Regions from separate parts of the Frondihabitans sp. VKM Ac-2883 genome, predicted to be linked through region 1. Evidence: predicted binding sites of a transcription regulator. Region 1 holds the regulator's gene; the other holds the start of a gene.

Region 1 (7,855 bases):
GAACATTTTCATCTGCTCGGGCGTGGTGTTTTGCGCCTCGTCGAGCACGACGAACGCGTCGTTCAGCGTGCGGCCGCGCATGTACGCGAGCGGAGCCACCTCGATGGTGCCCGCCGCCAGAAGCTTCGGCACGATCTCGGGATCCATCATCTCGCCGAGCGCGTCGTAGAGCGGTCGGAGGTAGGGATCGATCTTGTCGGTGAGGGTGCCCGGCAGGAAGCCGAGCCGCTCACCCGCCTCGACGGCGGGCCGCGTGAGGATGATGCGCGAGACTTCGCGCCGCTGCAGCGCCTGGACGGCCTTGGCCATCGCGAGGTAGGTCTTGCCGGTACCGGCCGGGCCGATGCCGAAGACGATCGTATTGTCGTCGATGGCGTCGACGTAGTCTTTCTGGCCGAGCGTCTTCGCCCGGATGCTCTTGCCCTTGTTCGTCAGGATCGTGGCGCCGAACAGCTCAGCGGGGTGACCTTTGCCGCTGTCGAGGATCTCGCCCGTGGTCGCGACCTCGGCGGGGCCGAGCTCGTGCCCCGACCGCACCATCGTCACCAGTTCGTCGACGAGGTCGCGCGCACGGCGGACGTCGTCTGCGGGGCCCTCGAGTGAGACCTCGTTGCCCCGGACCAGCACTCGCACCGACGGATACCGCTGTTCGACGGTGCGCAGCAGGCGATCCTGCGGACCGAGTAGCTGCACCATGGCCACGCCATCGATGGTGAGGTCGTCGCGAACGGTGGAACCGGTGCCGCCGGCACCGGTGGGGCTTTCGGAGCTACTAGGCAAGTGAGCCTTCCTGGAGAGTGCCCGCCATGACGTGGGCGTGAACGTGGAAAACGGTCTGACCGGCTGCTTCGCCGGTATTGAAGATCAATCGGAACTCACCCGGCGTGAATTCCCGGATGACGGCAGGATCCGCCGCCAACCTCGACGCGACGGCGACGAGCTCGGCGAGCAGCCCGGGATCGCCGGCGGCCAACTCGACCACATTCGCGTAGGCGGCGGTCTTCGGCACGACGAGGAGGTGCACGGGTGCTTTCGGCGCGATGTCTTCGAAGGCGATCACCGAATCGCTCTCGAACACGATCGTCGCCGGGATCTCTCGACGCACAATTCGCTCGAAGATCGTCGGCTCGGCTGCGGAGGTGCTCATGCCCTCATCGTAACGAAGGCGACCGACACCGGACCGGGCGGAGAAAGCGGGGCGCGGGAGCCGCGGCGCACCGTCACCAGCGCCCGAGTCGCAGACTCAGCGCGGCCAGCGCGGCCGGGCCCGCTGTCGAGGTGCGGAGCACCGAGTCGCCGAGGCGCACAGCAATGGCGCCGGCAGCCTCGAGCGCCTCGATCTCGTGCGGCGTCACGCCGCCCTCCGGGCCGACAACGATCACGACGTCGCGGGTGTCGGCCTCGTCGCCCAGATCGACGGTGGAGAGCGCAACGGTCGCCGTGGGTTCGAGCACCAGCACTCGTGCTGTCGCCGCCCGGGCCACGAGCTGGGGCGTCGTCGCCACCTCGGACACCGTCGGCTGCCACGCACGAATCGACTGCTTGGTCGCTTCGCGCACGATGGCGCGCCAGCGTGCCAGGCCCTTGGCCACCTTCGGCCCCTCCCAGCGCGAGATGCTGCGCCCCGCCGCCCAGGGCACGACCTCGTCGACCCCGAGTTCGGTGGCCGCCTGCACGGCCAGCTCGTCGCGATCGCCTTTCGCAAGCGCTTGTGCGAGCACAACACGGCGAAGCGGACCAGGATCCGCCGCCACTGTCTCGACGCGAAGCACGAGTCTGTCTCCGCTCGCCTCCTGCACGGTGCCCCCGACGACGAGCCCGCGCCCATTGCCGACACGGAGCCCCTCGCCGACCCGAACCCGGCTCACCGTGACGGCATGCCGGGCTTCGGCGCCCGTCAGCACCACGTCGGAGCCGACCGAGGTCTCGGTCAGCTCGTCGGCGAGGTAGAAGTGCGCCACGATCAGAAGTTCAGAAACCGGTCGCGGAGCTTGCCGAAGAGACCCTGCTGAAACTGCGAGAGCTGCGGCTTGTCGTGCTTGCGGCCGGAGGCGAACTTCTCGACCAGCTCGCGCTCCTTGTGGCTGAGCTTGGTCGGGGTGACCACCTGGATGCCGATCTTGAGGTCGCCACGACCTGTGCCCCGAAGCCTCGTGACACCGCGGTCTTTGATGGTGACGACGTCGGCGCTCTGCGTGCCCGGCTTGACCTCGACCGAGATGTCGCCGTCGAGCGCCTTGACCGTGGTCGTGGTGCCGAGGATGGCGTCGGCCATCTGCACCTCGAGTGTTGCCAGGAGGTCGTCGCCGTTGCGGCTGTAGACGTCGTGGTGCTTGACCTTGACCTCGAGGTAGAGGTCGCCGTTCGGGCCGCCGGCGGGGCCGACCTCACCCTGGCCGGGCATCTGCAGACGGATGCCGGTGTCGACGCCCGCAGGTACGTCTACGGGGATCGTGCGGCGGGCGCGGACGCGACCCTGAGCCTGGCAGGTCGGGCACGGGTTCGGGATGACCGTGCCGTAGCCGCGGCAGGTGCCGCAGGGGCTCGAGGTCATCACGTTGCCGAGGAGCGAGCGCACCTGGCGGTTGATCGACCCGGTGCCGTGGCAGATGTCGCAGGTCTGCGGGCTGGTACCCGGTGCGCAGCACGAGCCGTTGCAGGTCTCGCACAGCACGGCCGTGTCGACCTCGATGTCGCGCTGGACGCCGAAGATGATGTCTTCGAGGTCGACCTCGAGGCGCAGCAGGGCGTCCTGCCCACGCTCACGGCGTGACCTGGGGCCCTGGCGCTGCTGGTTTCCGCCGAAGAACGCATCGAAGATGTCACCGAAACCGGCGCCGCCGCCACCACCGGCCCCGAAGCCCGACTGCGGGCCGAGGTCGTAGCGCTCCCGCTGCTGCGGGTCGCTCAGGACGTCGTAGGCGTGCGTGACGTCTTTGAAGCGGTCCGATGCCTCGGGGCTCGGGTTGACGTCGGGGTGGAGCTCGCGTGCGAGCTTCCGGTACGCCTTCTTGATCTGTTCCGGGGTCGCGCTGCGCTCGACTCCGAGGACGTCATAGTGATCTGCCACTGGTCTCCGTCGTGCTTTCGTAAGGTGATTCGGTGAGTCTTGGGGAGGGATCCTGAAGCTCAGGATCCGACGGGAAAGGGTGCGAAATCGTCTCAGTCGTTGCCGAGAAGGCCACTCAGGTAGCGTGCCACCGCGCGGACGGCCGCCATGTTGCTTGAGTAGTCCATGCGGGTGGGGCCGAGGACGCCCAGCCGGGCCACCTCGCCACCCGACGCCGTGTAGCCGCTAGCGAGAACCGACGTCTGGCCGAGGCCGAACGAGTCGTTCTCACGTCCGATGCGCGCGATGACGTCGGCGTCGCCCGCCGGGCCGTCGCGCATCTCGCCGAAGAGTCGAAGCAGGGTGACCTGCTCTTCGATGGCTTCGAGGACGGGAAAGAGGTTGCCCGAGAAGTCGTCTTCGGTGAGCACGAGGTTCGCTGTGCCGGCCATGACCAGGCGTTCTTGCCGGCCTGCCGTCGCCTCGTCGACGAGGGCGGTGCAGACGGCCGCCACGAAGGCGGCGCGCTCGGGGCGGAACTCGGTCGGCAGCGCGGTCAGCACGGCGGCTGCCTCGGCGAGCGTCTTGCCGCCGACACGGGTGTTGAGCTTCGCGCGGAGCTCGCCGACGAAGGCCTCGTCGACCGCGATCGCCGTCTCGATGCTGCGTTGCTCGACGTGGCCGGAGTCGGTGATGAGCACCGTCATCAGGCGGGTCTCGCTGAGACGAACGAGCTCGACGTGACGAACCGTGGCTCGGGAGAACGTGGGGTATTGGACGAGCGCGACCTGGTTGGTGAGCTGCGACAGCAGCCGCACCGTGCGCGAGAGCACCTCGTCGAGATCGGACGAGTTGCCGAGGAACGTCTCGATCGCTGTGCGCTGGGCGACAGACAGCGGCCGCAGGTCGGCAAGCTGGTTGACGAATAAGCGATACCCCTTGTCGGTGGGCACTCGACCCGACGACGTGTGGGGCGCGGCGATCAGCTCTTCTTCTTCGAGCAGAGCCATGTCGTTGCGGATCGTGGCCGCGGAGACACCGAACTGGTGGCGCTCGACGATCGACTTCGAACCGACGGGCTCGCGCGACTCGACGTAGTCATGGACGATGACGCGGAGAACCTCGAGACCTCGCTCGCTGACCACGGTCGCCTCCCTCCACAAATTCGGAACGTCGCACGGCTGGCACTCGCTCCGTGAGACTGCCAATGGTACTCCACGCCCCCGACAAGCCCTGGTCGTGGGGCGGGGCGTGCCGCTAGGCTCGCTGACCGACGACGATTGGCGAGACATGACCGGCACACCTCCCCCTCCGCCCCCGACCGACGGCCCGTACGGCGGAAATCAGCCTCCCTACGGCGGCAACCAGCCGCAGCAGCCGCTCCGGCCCGAAGACGAGAAGCTCTGGGCCACGCTGATTCACGTGGGCGGCATCTTCTACTTCTTGCCGTCGCTGATCGGCTACCTGCTGTTGCGCGACCGCGGGCCCTTCATCCGCGAGCACACTCGCGTCGCCCTCAACTTCCAGCTGACGATGCTGATCGCCAGCTTCGTCGGCGGCCTCCTCTCGATCGTCGGTATCGGCCTTCTGATCGTGGGCGCCGTCTGGGTCGTCAACATCGTCTTCTCGATCATCGCCGCGCTGGCGGCCAATCGAGGCGAGTATTACCGCTACCCGCTGAGCATCGAGTTCATCAAGCCCTGAGGCGCTCTGCGAGCTGCTGCGCGTCGGCGGACCCCCGAGTGCCGCCAATTGCTGCATCGGCGCCGGCACCGGCACCGCGCGCATTGGACGGCACTCGGCAAAAGCTGCTCGGCCTGCCGCCAGCCAGGCACTGGCTAAAGCCCCGAGTGCCGTCATATGCCGGCACGGATCTTGCCGGGCGAGCATTTGGCGGCACTCGGCGAAACCGATCACCGAGCCAGGGCCGGGCGAGCAGCGGACGAGCTCAGTCGCCGAGCAGACGGCGCACGACGGCGTCGGCCAGCAGCCGACCGCGAAGCGTCAACCGGATCGTGCCCGCAAGCGCCCGCCTGCCGTCGACCAACTCGTCGGCGATGAGCCCGGCGACGGCCTTTCTGCCGGTCTCGTCGAGCTCGGAGACGAGCAGGCCGTCTCGGATCCTCGTCTTCAGCAGGACGTTCTCGACTGCACGGGTCTCGGCGTCGAGGGTCTCTCGACCGGCCGCGGGCAAGACGCCCGAGAGCACGCGCTCGGCGTAGGCGGCAGGGTGCTTGACGTTCCACCAGCGGACTCCCCCGACGTGGCTGTGAGCGCCGGGGCCGACTCCCCACCAGTCGTGGCCGCGCCAGTACGACAGATTGTGCCGGCTCGAATGCTCGTCGCCGCGCGCCCAGTTGCTGACCTCGTACCACTCGTAGCCCGCCGAGGCGAGGCGCGCGTCGGCCAACTCGTACATGTCGGCGGCCGTGTCGTCGTCGGGCTGAGCGACCTCGCCGCGCCGGATCTGCCGGGCGAGCTTCGTCCCGTCTTCGACGATGAGCGAGTACGCCGACAGGTGATCGGGCTCCTGCGCGAGGGCCTGGTCGAGCGAGCGCTCCCAGTCGCCGAGCGTCTCACCGGGCGTGCCGTAGATGAGATCGAGGCTGACGTCGAGCCCCGCGTCTCGGGCCCATTCGACGACGAGCGGGATCCTCGCCGGGTCGTGCGTGCGCTCGAGGGTCGCCAGGACGCTCGGAACAGCCGACTGCATGCCGAAGCTGACGCGCGTGAACCCGCTGTCTTTGAGCGCCCGGAGGTACTCGGCGTCGACCGAGTCGGGGTTCGCCTCGGTGGTGACCTCTGCCCCGTCTTCGAGCGACCAGGTGTCGCGCACCGCCGCGAGCATCGCCGAGAGATCGCTCGAGGGCAGCATTGTCGGTGTGCCTCCGCCGAAGAAGACCGTCGAGACGACGCGGTCGGGAAGACCGGAAGACCGAAGGATCCGGCCGGCCCCCTCGATCTCACTCACCGCCTGCCCGGCGTAATCGCTCCTCTTCACCCCGCGGAGCTCGTCGCCCGTATAGGTGTTGAAGTCGCAGTACCCGCACCGCACGCGGCAGAACGGCACGTGCAGGTAAACGCCGAAGTCGCGAGCGTCGGCCCCCTCGACGACGGATGTCGGAAGGGCACCGTCGGCGGGCGCGGGGCCGCCCAGAGGAAGAGTGCTGGGCACGCCTAGTCGCCGACCAGCACGCGGAGGTAGCGCTGGGTGAACTTGTTCTGCTGCGCGCGGAGGAACGGGGCGACGAGGCGCCACTTCCAGTTGGCGGGACGCGAGAACGCGCGAATCGTGAGCCAGACGGAGCCGTCGTCGGTCTGGTCGATGACCCACGACTCTTCGCCGCTCTCGGGGTGACCCTCGAGAGTGCCGTAGGCGAAGCCCTTGCGGGTCGGCTCGTCGATCACGTAGACCACACGCACCGGCGCGCGATTGGTGCGGCCGTAAGCCTTGATCGAAAGCGTGGCGGTTGTTCCGGCAGTCAGGAACGGCTCCCCTTCGGGCGAGAAGTGGGACTCTCCGTCGGAGGGCGAGTAGTCAGCACCTTCGAGCGGGTTGCCCTCGTCGTCAAAGGTGACGGGCGTGTATGCGCCCTCCTCGACGGTCGGCACGGAATCGACGTGGACATCGATGCCACTGCGCTCCTGCACCTTCCAGGTCATGATGGCCGACCAGGCCGCCTCGAAGCGGGCGTCGCCGTGGCCGATGCGGGTGCGGTACTCGACGGGGCGGAAGCCCTTCGGCGGGTACTGCATCAGGTCGGGGGCCTGCGTTGCCCCGACCTGCCCGTAGGTGGTCTGGGTGTCGGTGTGGGTCGCGCGGCGCATCCTTCGAGTCTAACGCCGGGCCCTGTGCTGCTCGCGCTCTGGGCCGAGTGCCGCCCTTTGCCGGATTGCGCGCGTGTGCGTCGGCATTAGGCGGCACTCGGCACCGCGCGCGACCGCACGACGCCGAATGTGCGAAAACCGCCCCTCGCGAGAGTCGCGGGGGCGGTTTTCGTACATTCGATGGGGCCGGGCCCCAGCGCTTGTGGGTTCAGCGCTTGCCGGTGACCGCCCGGACGATCCAGCCGATCACACCGATCGCAACCACGATGAGGCCGATGAACAGCAGGAACTTGACGGCGGCGCCGATGAAGCTCAGTCCGAAGAGGACGATTCCGACGATGATGAGGATGATAAAAAGAGCAGGCATGCCCCTAAGCATGCCCGCTCTCGTCGCCGGCCGCGTGCTACTTCTTCTCTTTTTTCTCCACGTCGCCCGAAAGCGCGGCGATGAACGCCTCCTGAGGAACGTCGACGCGACCGATGGTCTTCATGCGCTTCTTGCCCTCTTTCTGCTTCTCGAGCAGCTTGCGCTTGCGGCTGATGTCGCCGCCGTAGCACTTGGCGAGAACGTCTTTGCGCATGGCGCGGATCGACTCGCGAGCGATGATGCGGGCACCGATCGCGGCCTGGATCGGCACCTCGAACTGCTGGCGCGGGATGAGCTCGCGAAGGCGGCCCGTCATCAGCACGCCGTAGGCATACGCCTTATCGCGGTGGACGATCGTGGAGAAGGCGTCGACCTGTTCGCCCTGCAGAAGGATGTCGACCTTGACGAGGTCGGCCTCCTGCTCGCCGCTCGGCTCGTAGTCGAGTGAGGCGTAGCCCTGGGTCTTACTCTTCAGCGAGTCGAAGAAGTCGAAGACGATCTCGCCGAGCGGCATGTTGTAGCGCAGCTCGACCCGGTCTTCGCCGAGGTACTCCATGCCGAGCAGGGTGCCGCGGCGCGACTGGCAGAGCTCCATGATCACGCCGACGTAG
Region 2 (7,855 bases), on a different contig from region 1:
GAACCGTCTCCTCGCCGAGGCGGTGGAGCGCGGCGCCCGCGAGACGTTCCTCGAGGTGCGCGTCGACAACCCCGGCGCGCAGGCCCTCTACGAGTCGCTCGGCTTCGAGGGGATCGCCGTCCGCCCCCGCTATTACATGCCCGACGGCGTCGACGCCCTCGTGATGAAGAAAGACCTGGAGCGAGCCGAATGAGCGCCACCGACCCCCTCGTGCTCGGCATCGAGACGAGCTGCGACGAGACCGGAATCGGCATCGTGCGCGGCCGCACCCTGCTGGCCAACGTCATCGCGTCGTCGATGGACGAGCACGCGCGCTATGGCGGAGTCGTGCCCGAGATCGCTGCGAGGGCCCACCTCGAAGCACTGCAACCGACGCTCGAGGCCGCGCTCGCCGAAGCCGGCGTCACGCTCGACGACCTCGACGCCATCGCGGTGACGAGCGGCCCGGGCCTCGCCGGAGCGCTCATGGTCGGCGTCGGAGCGGCGAAAGCGCTGGCCCTCGGCGCAGGCAAGCCCCTGTACGCCGTCAACCACCTCGTCGGACACGTCGGCGCCGATGTGCTGCGAGACGACGGCAGCGAGATCGAACTCCCCACCATCGCACTGCTGGTCAGCGGCGGACACACGTCGCTGCTGCACGTGCGCGACCTGCTCGACGACGTCGAACTGCTCGGCGAGACGATCGACGACGCTGCCGGCGAGGCCTTCGACAAGGTCGCGCGCCTGCTCGGGCTGCCCTACCCCGGAGGGCCGCAGATCGATCGGGTAGCGGCCGATGGCGACCCGGAGGCGATCCGGTTTCCGCGCGGGCTCACCCTGCCGAAAGACCTGGCTCAGCACCGCTACGACTTCTCGTTCTCGGGCCTCAAGACGGCGGTCGCCAGGCACGTCGAAAAGCTCCAGAACGCAGGATCCGACGTGCCGACCGCCGACGTCGCCGCCAGCTTTCGAGAGGCCGTCGTCGACGTGCTGCTGACGAAGGCGCTCGCCGCATGCGCCGAACTCGGCGTGCCGCGCCTCCTGCTCGGCGGCGGTGTCGTCGCCAACGCGCGCGTGCGCCAGGTCGCGGCTGAGCGGTGCGCTGCGGCGGGAATCGAACTCAGGATCCCACCGCTCGCCCTCTGCACCGACAACGGCGCCATGATCGCGGCTCTCGGCGCTGAGCTGGCGTCGCGCGGGCGGGCGCCCAGCCCCCTCGGCTTTGGTGCCGACTCGACGTTGCCGGTGACGAGCGCGCAGGCCAGCTGACGCCCGTTGCGTGAGTGCGTGCGGGTGGGGCGGTTGGGCGCTCGGGGTGGTCTCGGCAATTTGAGAGTGATTTCTGGTCGTCGCCCCATTTTTCTCCGTGCTTGTGGGAGGCGCCGAACGGATCGCTCTCAAATTGTTGACGATCGGGCCAGGTGTGGCCGGGGCGAGTCAGACCGGAGCTGTCGGCTGCGGCGGAGACTCCTTCTGGGGCCTCCGCCCTCTGCCTGGCGGCGGGTACTGTCGGGGATGAACGACCCACGGCCGCGATCACAGACCGGAGCTAGTCACCATGACCGACAACAACTCACACGACCGTCCTTCCGCCGACGATCAGGCGCGGGAAGACTCGCAGCAGCCGCCGAGGTACGAGCCGAACCCGACCTACGGGCAGCAGCCGAGCGGGCAGCAGCCGACGTATGGCCAGCAGCCGACTTACAGCCAGCAGAACGCGCAGCCGCCGGCGTACGGTCAGCAGCCGACTTACGGCCAGCAGCAGTACGGCCAGCAGGCGTATGGCCAGCAGCAGTACGGCCAGCAGGCGTACGGCCAGCAGCAGCCGAACCCGTACCAGCCCTACGGCCAGCCCGGTTACGACCGTCCGACCACCAACGGGCTTGCGATCGCCTCGCTGATCACGGGCATCGCAGGGCTCACGATCTTCCCGGTCGTGCTGCCGAGCATCGCCGCCATCATCCTGGCGATCATCGCGCGCGGGCAGATCAAGGCGCGCAACCAGGGCGGTAAGGGACTCTCGCTAGCCGGCCTCATCCTCGGCATCGCAGGCGTCGTCGTCGCGATCGGCATCATCATCCTCGTGATCGTCGCCTTCTCGGCTGGATACTCGAACGGCGACTTCGACCCCTCCTCCTACCCGAACACGTGATCCCGGCCCTCTGGAGGCTCGGGCTGCTCCTTGCCCTCCGCTCCAGGGTGCGTCCGGGTGCGCCGGGCACCCTGCCGGCCACGGCGACACGCGTCATCCTCAGTGTCTGGATCGGTGCGCTGGCCGTGGCGGCGCTTGTCGTAGTGGCGTGCGTCGCCCTGCTCGTCTGGGTTGTCGTCCGGGCCTGAGTGCCGCTCAGCGAGCGAAGGCGCCTCGAGTGGCAGCGCCGCGAGATGGCCGTATCTGCAGCTGTGGTGCCGATCGGCGGGAGATCAGGCCATCTCACGCAGCGTCTGAGCTAGGCGCCCGCGCCGAGATCCGCCGCGACGACGCGCTCGCAGAGCAGCGCCGTGTGTCGGCCCGCCACCCGCGTCAAAATCAGTGTGGCCTCGTTTGCGCCCTTCAGCTGCAGCTTCTTGCGGAACGCCGCCGGGTCGACGTCGACCCCGCGCTTCTTGATCTCGACCCGGCCGATGCCGCGCGTCTTGAGCTCCTGGCGCAGGCGCTTCTCGTCGAGCGGGAACGTCTCGATCACACGGAAGCACTGCGCGAACGGAGTGGCCCGAGCGGTCGCCGACGACAGGTAGGCGATGTCGCGGCTGATCGTATGAGCGTTGAGGGCCCGGGCCAGATCGCCGATCAGACGTGCCCGGATCACGGCGCCGTCGGGTTCGTAGACGTACTCCGAGAGCTCGGCCACGTCGACGTCGTCCGAGTCTCCGGGGGCCGTCATCTCGGAGGGCCCGTCCGGGCCGAAGACGAGTGCCGCGCGGCCGACGCCCGGGCGAGCCAGAGCGCCGAACCAGACGCCGACCTCCACCACGGAGCGGTCGACCGAGATCCACTGGCATTCGGCATCGGTCGGAAGCAGATCGCGGTCGACGCCGGGGCCGAGCTTCACTCCGGTCGGAAAACGCGAAGCGAAGGCGAACGCGGTATCGAGTGTCGGAGACCACTGACTCGGATCCTGAATCCGTGACGTGTTGGCGTGGCCGGCCGTCCGGCGCGCAGGATCCAGGAACACGCCGTCCACCCCCGCCAGATCCACCTGTTCGGCGTCACCCAGCCGCACCTCGGCGCCGCTCCACGGGGCGAGGTTGTAGGTCGCGACGGCCGCGGTCACCTCGTCGCGGTCGACGGCCAGCACTCCCAGCTCGAGGGCCGCGAACGCCAGGGCGTCGCCGCCGATGCCGCAGCCGAGGTCGGCCACCCGGGTAACACCCGCCCGGCGGAAGCGGCCCGCGTGGGTGGAGGCGACCGCCAGGCGTGTGGCCTGCTCGAGCCCGGCCTCGGTGAAGAGCATGCGCTCGGCGAAGTCACCGAACTTGGTACGACCCTTGGCGCGCAGCCGCGACTGGCCGAGCACCGCGGCGACGAGCTCGGGGGAGTGGCCGGCTTTTCGGAGGCGTGCGACCTGGGACACCACGTCAGCCTTCTGGTCGAAGGGGGGCAGCGAATCGAGCAGCCGCAGCCCCTCGGGCGTGAGGAGCTCGCGGAGCTCGGAGGATTCCATGAGTTCATCGTCGCACCTGGCACTCGGATTGACCGAGTGCCAGCCACGCTCTAGAGTTTGTTCTGGCACTCACACGCGTGAAGTGCCAACCAGAGATTTCCAGAGTCACGCCGCTTGTGAGAAAGAAGAGGTCAACCGTGTCGGTCAACATCAAGCCGCTCGAAGATCGCATCGTCATTCGTCAGGTCGACGCCGAGCAGACCACTGCTTCCGGCCTCGTGATCCCCGACACCGCCAAGGAGAAGCCCCAGGAGGGCGAGGTCGTGGCTGTCGGACCGGGTCGCATCGACGACAACGGAAACCGCGTTCCCCTCGACGTCGCCGTCGGCGACAAGGTCATCTACTCGAAGTACGGCGGAACCGAGGTGAAGTACTCGGGTGAAGACCTGCTGGTGCTCTCGGCCCGCGACGTGCTGGCGGTCATCGTCCACTAGGTCGAAGCCCCCTGCGAAGGGCCCCGTCTCAGTTGAGACGGGGCCCTTCGTCGTTGGCGCTCCCGTGCTGGGGTGTGGCAGTCCGGAACCCCTCCGATGACGGAGGTCGTCGATAGTCTTTCCCAGTGAAAGACGACATCGGCACCGCCCGTTCCGGCCTGATCTACGCGGTCATCGCCTACGGCCTCTGGGGTGTGCTGCCGGTGTACTTCCTGCTTCTGCGGCCCGCAGGCGCCGTCGAGATCGTGGCGTGGCGGATCCTCTGGTCTCTCGTCTTCTGCGGCGTGCTCCTTGCCGTCACGCGCTCGTTCGGCCGATTCGTGGCCCTGCTGCGCGATCGCAGCATCGCGGGCACACTGGGGCTCGCTGGGGCGTTCATCGTCGTCAACTGGACCACCTTCATCTTCGCGACGCTCTCCGGGCACGTCGTCGAGGCAGCCCTCGGGTACTTCATCAATCCGGTTGTGACGGTGCTGCTGGGCGTGCTGCTGCTGCGCGAACGCCTGCGGGTGCTCCAGTGGGTGGCCGTCGGCATCTCGCTCGTCGCGATCCTGGTGATCGCCATCGGCTACGGCCAATTCCCGTGGATCTCGCTGATCCTGGCGTTCTCGTTCGGCTTCTACGGTCTGATCAAGAAGAGGGTCGGAGGCCGGGTCGACGCGGTCAGCGGCCTGAGCATCGAGACGCTTGCACTGGCAATGCCCGCGGCTGTCGCCCTCGTCGTCGTGAGCGCGACCGGCTTCACCTCGCAGACCGGCGGCCTCGCGTTCGGCTCGTCAGGCACCCTGCAGACCGTGGCGGTGGTCGGCACGGGCGTGATCACGGCTGTTCCGCTGCTGCTCTTCGCGAGCGCGGCACGGCGGCTGCCCCTTTCCACGCTGGGGTTGACGCAGTACATCGCGCCCATCCTCCAGCTGATCGTCGGCGTCGCCCTCCTGCACGAACCGATGACGCCCGCTCGGTGGATCGGATTCGCGCTCATCTGGGTGGCCCTCGTCGTGCTCAGCACCGATGCCGTCCGTGCGTCCCGGCGCGGTCGACCCGAGCCCGCAGCCGATATGGCCGCCGACGAACCGCAGAAGCACGCAGGTGATTCATCACGAATTGCTAACGAAACCGCAAGGTGACGCCCGCAACACACGGTCGAAACAATCTGCACATAGGTTCTAACCCATTCACACGGTTGGGCCGCGCACCATCGCGCGGCCGCATCACCACCGTCAAGAAAGGGTTCACGGATGATCCGATCCATCACCGCCCTCAAGGGACTAGCCGTCATGGGGGCAGCCTCCATGCTCCTCGTGGGCTGTTCCTCGACAGGGGCAACGCCTTCCAACACGTCGTCAGCGTCGTCGACCACGAAGGCCGATCCGGCCGCCAACTGCAAGGCGCCCTCGTCGCCGAGCACTGACGCGATGAAGATCGGCACCATGCTGCCGCTCACGGGTTCGCTCGCGTACCTCGGTCCGCCCGCCATCGCCGGCGCCGGGCTCGCTCTCGAAGACATCAACAAGGCCGGCGGCGTCGTAGGCAAGCCCGCCGAGATCTCGACCGCCACCGACTCCGGCGACTCGACCGACCTCACCGTCTCGAGCGCGGCTGCCGCCAAGCTCAAGGCCGCCAAGGTCTCCGTCGTGCTCGGCGCCGAGTCGTCCAGCGTCACGCTGAACGTGGTCGACCAGATCACCGGCAGCTGCACCATCGAGATCTCGCCCGCCAACACGGCGTCGACTCTCTCGGGCTACTCGTCGTACTACTACCGCACCGCACCGCCGGACTCGGTCCAGGGTTCGGCTCTCGGCCAGCTCATCGTCAACGACGGTGCCGCCAAGGTCGCGTTCCTCGTCTTCAACGACTCGTACGGCACCGGCCTTCGCGACTCGACCCAGGCCGCCATCGAGGCAGCCGGCGGCTCGGTCGTCTACGGCGGCAAGGGCAAGAGCCAGGAGTTCCCTCCCGGTCAGACGACCTTCTCGTCCGAGGTGACCGCGGCGCTCGCCGCCAAGCCCGACGCGATCGTCATCCTGGCCTTCGACGAGACCAAGTCGATCGTTCCCGAGCTCGTCTCGCAGGGCGCCGACCTGTCGACCGTCTACATGTCGGACGGCAACACGGCCGACTACTCGAAAGACTTCAAGGCCAATACCCTCTCGGGCGCCCAGGGCACCATCCCCGGCGCGCAGCCGAACGACAGCCTGAAGAAGCGCCTCAACACCTGGTACAAGACGAACAACGGCAAGGCGCTCAGCGACTACTCGTACGCCGCTGAGTCGTACGACGCGATCATCTTGACCGCTCTCGCCGCCGAAGCCGGCAAGGGCACCGACGCTCCGACGATCCAGTCGAAGATGGCCGCTGTCTCAGGTGCCGACGGTGGTACGAAGTGCACCACCTACGCCGAGTGCAAGAAGCTCCTCGACGCGGGCACGGACATCCAGTACACGGGCCCCTCGGGTATCGGACCGTTCAACGAGAACAACGACCCGTCGAGCGCCTTCATCGGCATCTACAAGTTCGACAAAGACAACAAGCCGGTCTACCAGAGCAGCATCCAGGGTGACGTGAAGTAATTCACCACCCCTCCACAGAGGGCCCGGCGGGAGCGATCCTGCCGGGCCCTTTGGCGTGTGCTGCGGGCTGCGTTGCGCGGACGGCTGAGACCCGCATGGCGGGCGGAAACCCGCACAGCCGGCACGAACAGCATGCCTAGCCGCGGCGTCCGTGCCGATCGGCGAGCCTTCGTGCCGGTCGTGCGGGTTTCAGAGCGGCGGGGGCAGGATCCTGCGGTCCGTCCTGTCATCCATCGAGGATGCGGCGATGCAGCCCGAGGCCGCCCGCAGTCTGTGGCTGGCCGGCATGCGCGACGACAGCGCCGACGATCGAGAGCGCAGGATCCTGCGGTCCGCCGCTCAGCCAGCCCTAGAGCCGCCCCACATGCCGAGTGGCGGCATCTGCCGCTCCGGCCGAAGCCGAAGTCGCAGTTGCCGCCACTCGGGGCACGCGGGCGGGGTTACTCGCCGTCGACGTCTTTCGCCAGGGTGCCGAGGTAGAGCTCGATCACCTTCGGGTCGTCGGCCAGCTCGCGACCGGTGCCCGAATAGGCGTTGCGGCCCTGGTCGAGCACGTAGCCGCGGTCGCAGATCTGCAGGCAGCGGCGGGCGTTCTGCTCGACCATGATCACCGAGACGCCGGCCTTGTTGATGCGACGCGTGCGGATGAACGTCTCGTCTTGACGCACGGGAGAGAGCCCGGCGCTCGGCTCATCGAGCAGCAGCACCTTCGGGTCCATCATCAGGGCTCGTGCCATGGCGACACTCTGACGCTCGCCACCCGACAGCGAGCCGGCGCGCTGGTCGCGGCGGTCTCGGAGCACGGGGAAGAGATCGAAGATGACGTCGAGGCGCTCCTCGAACTTCTTCGGGCGGAGGAACATGCCCATCTGGAGGTTCTCGACGATGGTCAGCGACGGGAAGACGTTGTTCGTCTGCGGAACGAACCCGACACCGGCCTGGACCAGCTTGTTGGCCTTCAGGTTGGTGATGTCGCGGCCCGCGAGCGTGACCGACCCGGAGTGGATCTTGACGCCGCCGAACAGTGCCTTGAGCAGCGTCGACTTTCCCGCGCCGTTTGGCCCGATGATGCCGATGAGCTCGCCCGGATAGCAGACGAGGTTGCAGTCGTTCAGGATGTTGACGCCCGGGAGGTAGCCGGCGACGAGGTGCTCGGCGCGCATGATCGGCTCCTGGCCGGCGAACTTCTCCGTGCCCTTGTGGGTGC

Evidence for each region. The regulator HrcA, encoded in region 1, represses chaperone genes, less so after heat shock. The targets are predictions, from matches to a motif close to TTNGCACTCGNNNNNNNCGAGTGCNAA.
Region 2: a site for HrcA is predicted at 3,661-3,687, ahead of groES (co-chaperone GroES). Genes of this name have one in related genera too.

What each region holds. Positions count from the first base shown of each region.
Region 1 is NZ_JADKSF010000004.1:174,605-182,459, reverse strand. Features, by position in the region: gene ITJ49_RS09360 (PhoH family protein) at 1-780, opposite strand, end outside; gene ITJ49_RS09355 (histidine triad nucleotide-binding protein) at 773-1,147, opposite strand; gene ITJ49_RS09350 (16S rRNA (uracil(1498)-N(3))-methyltransferase) at 1,221-1,961, opposite strand; gene dnaJ (molecular chaperone DnaJ) at 1,964-3,070, opposite strand; gene hrcA (heat-inducible transcriptional repressor HrcA) at 3,163-4,194, opposite strand; gene ITJ49_RS09335 (DUF4870 domain-containing protein) at 4,340-4,753, shown strand; gene hemW (radical SAM family heme chaperone HemW) at 4,998-6,224, opposite strand; gene ITJ49_RS09325 (DUF1990 family protein) at 6,227-6,877, opposite strand; gene ITJ49_RS09320 (hypothetical protein) at 7,086-7,244, opposite strand; gene lepA (translation elongation factor 4) at 7,282-7,855, opposite strand, start outside.
Region 2 is NZ_JADKSF010000001.1:318,881-326,735, reverse strand. Features, by position in the region: gene rimI (ribosomal protein S18-alanine N-acetyltransferase) at 1-193, shown strand, start outside; gene tsaD (tRNA (adenosine(37)-N6)-threonylcarbamoyltransferase complex transferase subunit TsaD) at 190-1,248, shown strand; gene ITJ49_RS01650 (DUF4190 domain-containing protein) at 1,538-2,131, shown strand; gene ITJ49_RS01645 (hypothetical protein) at 2,128-2,319, shown strand; gene ITJ49_RS01640 (class I SAM-dependent methyltransferase) at 2,430-3,644, opposite strand; gene groES (co-chaperone GroES) at 3,782-4,078, shown strand; gene rarD (EamA family transporter RarD) at 4,204-5,205, shown strand; gene ITJ49_RS01625 (ABC transporter substrate-binding protein) at 5,317-6,648, shown strand; gene ITJ49_RS01620 (ABC transporter ATP-binding protein) at 7,089-7,811, opposite strand.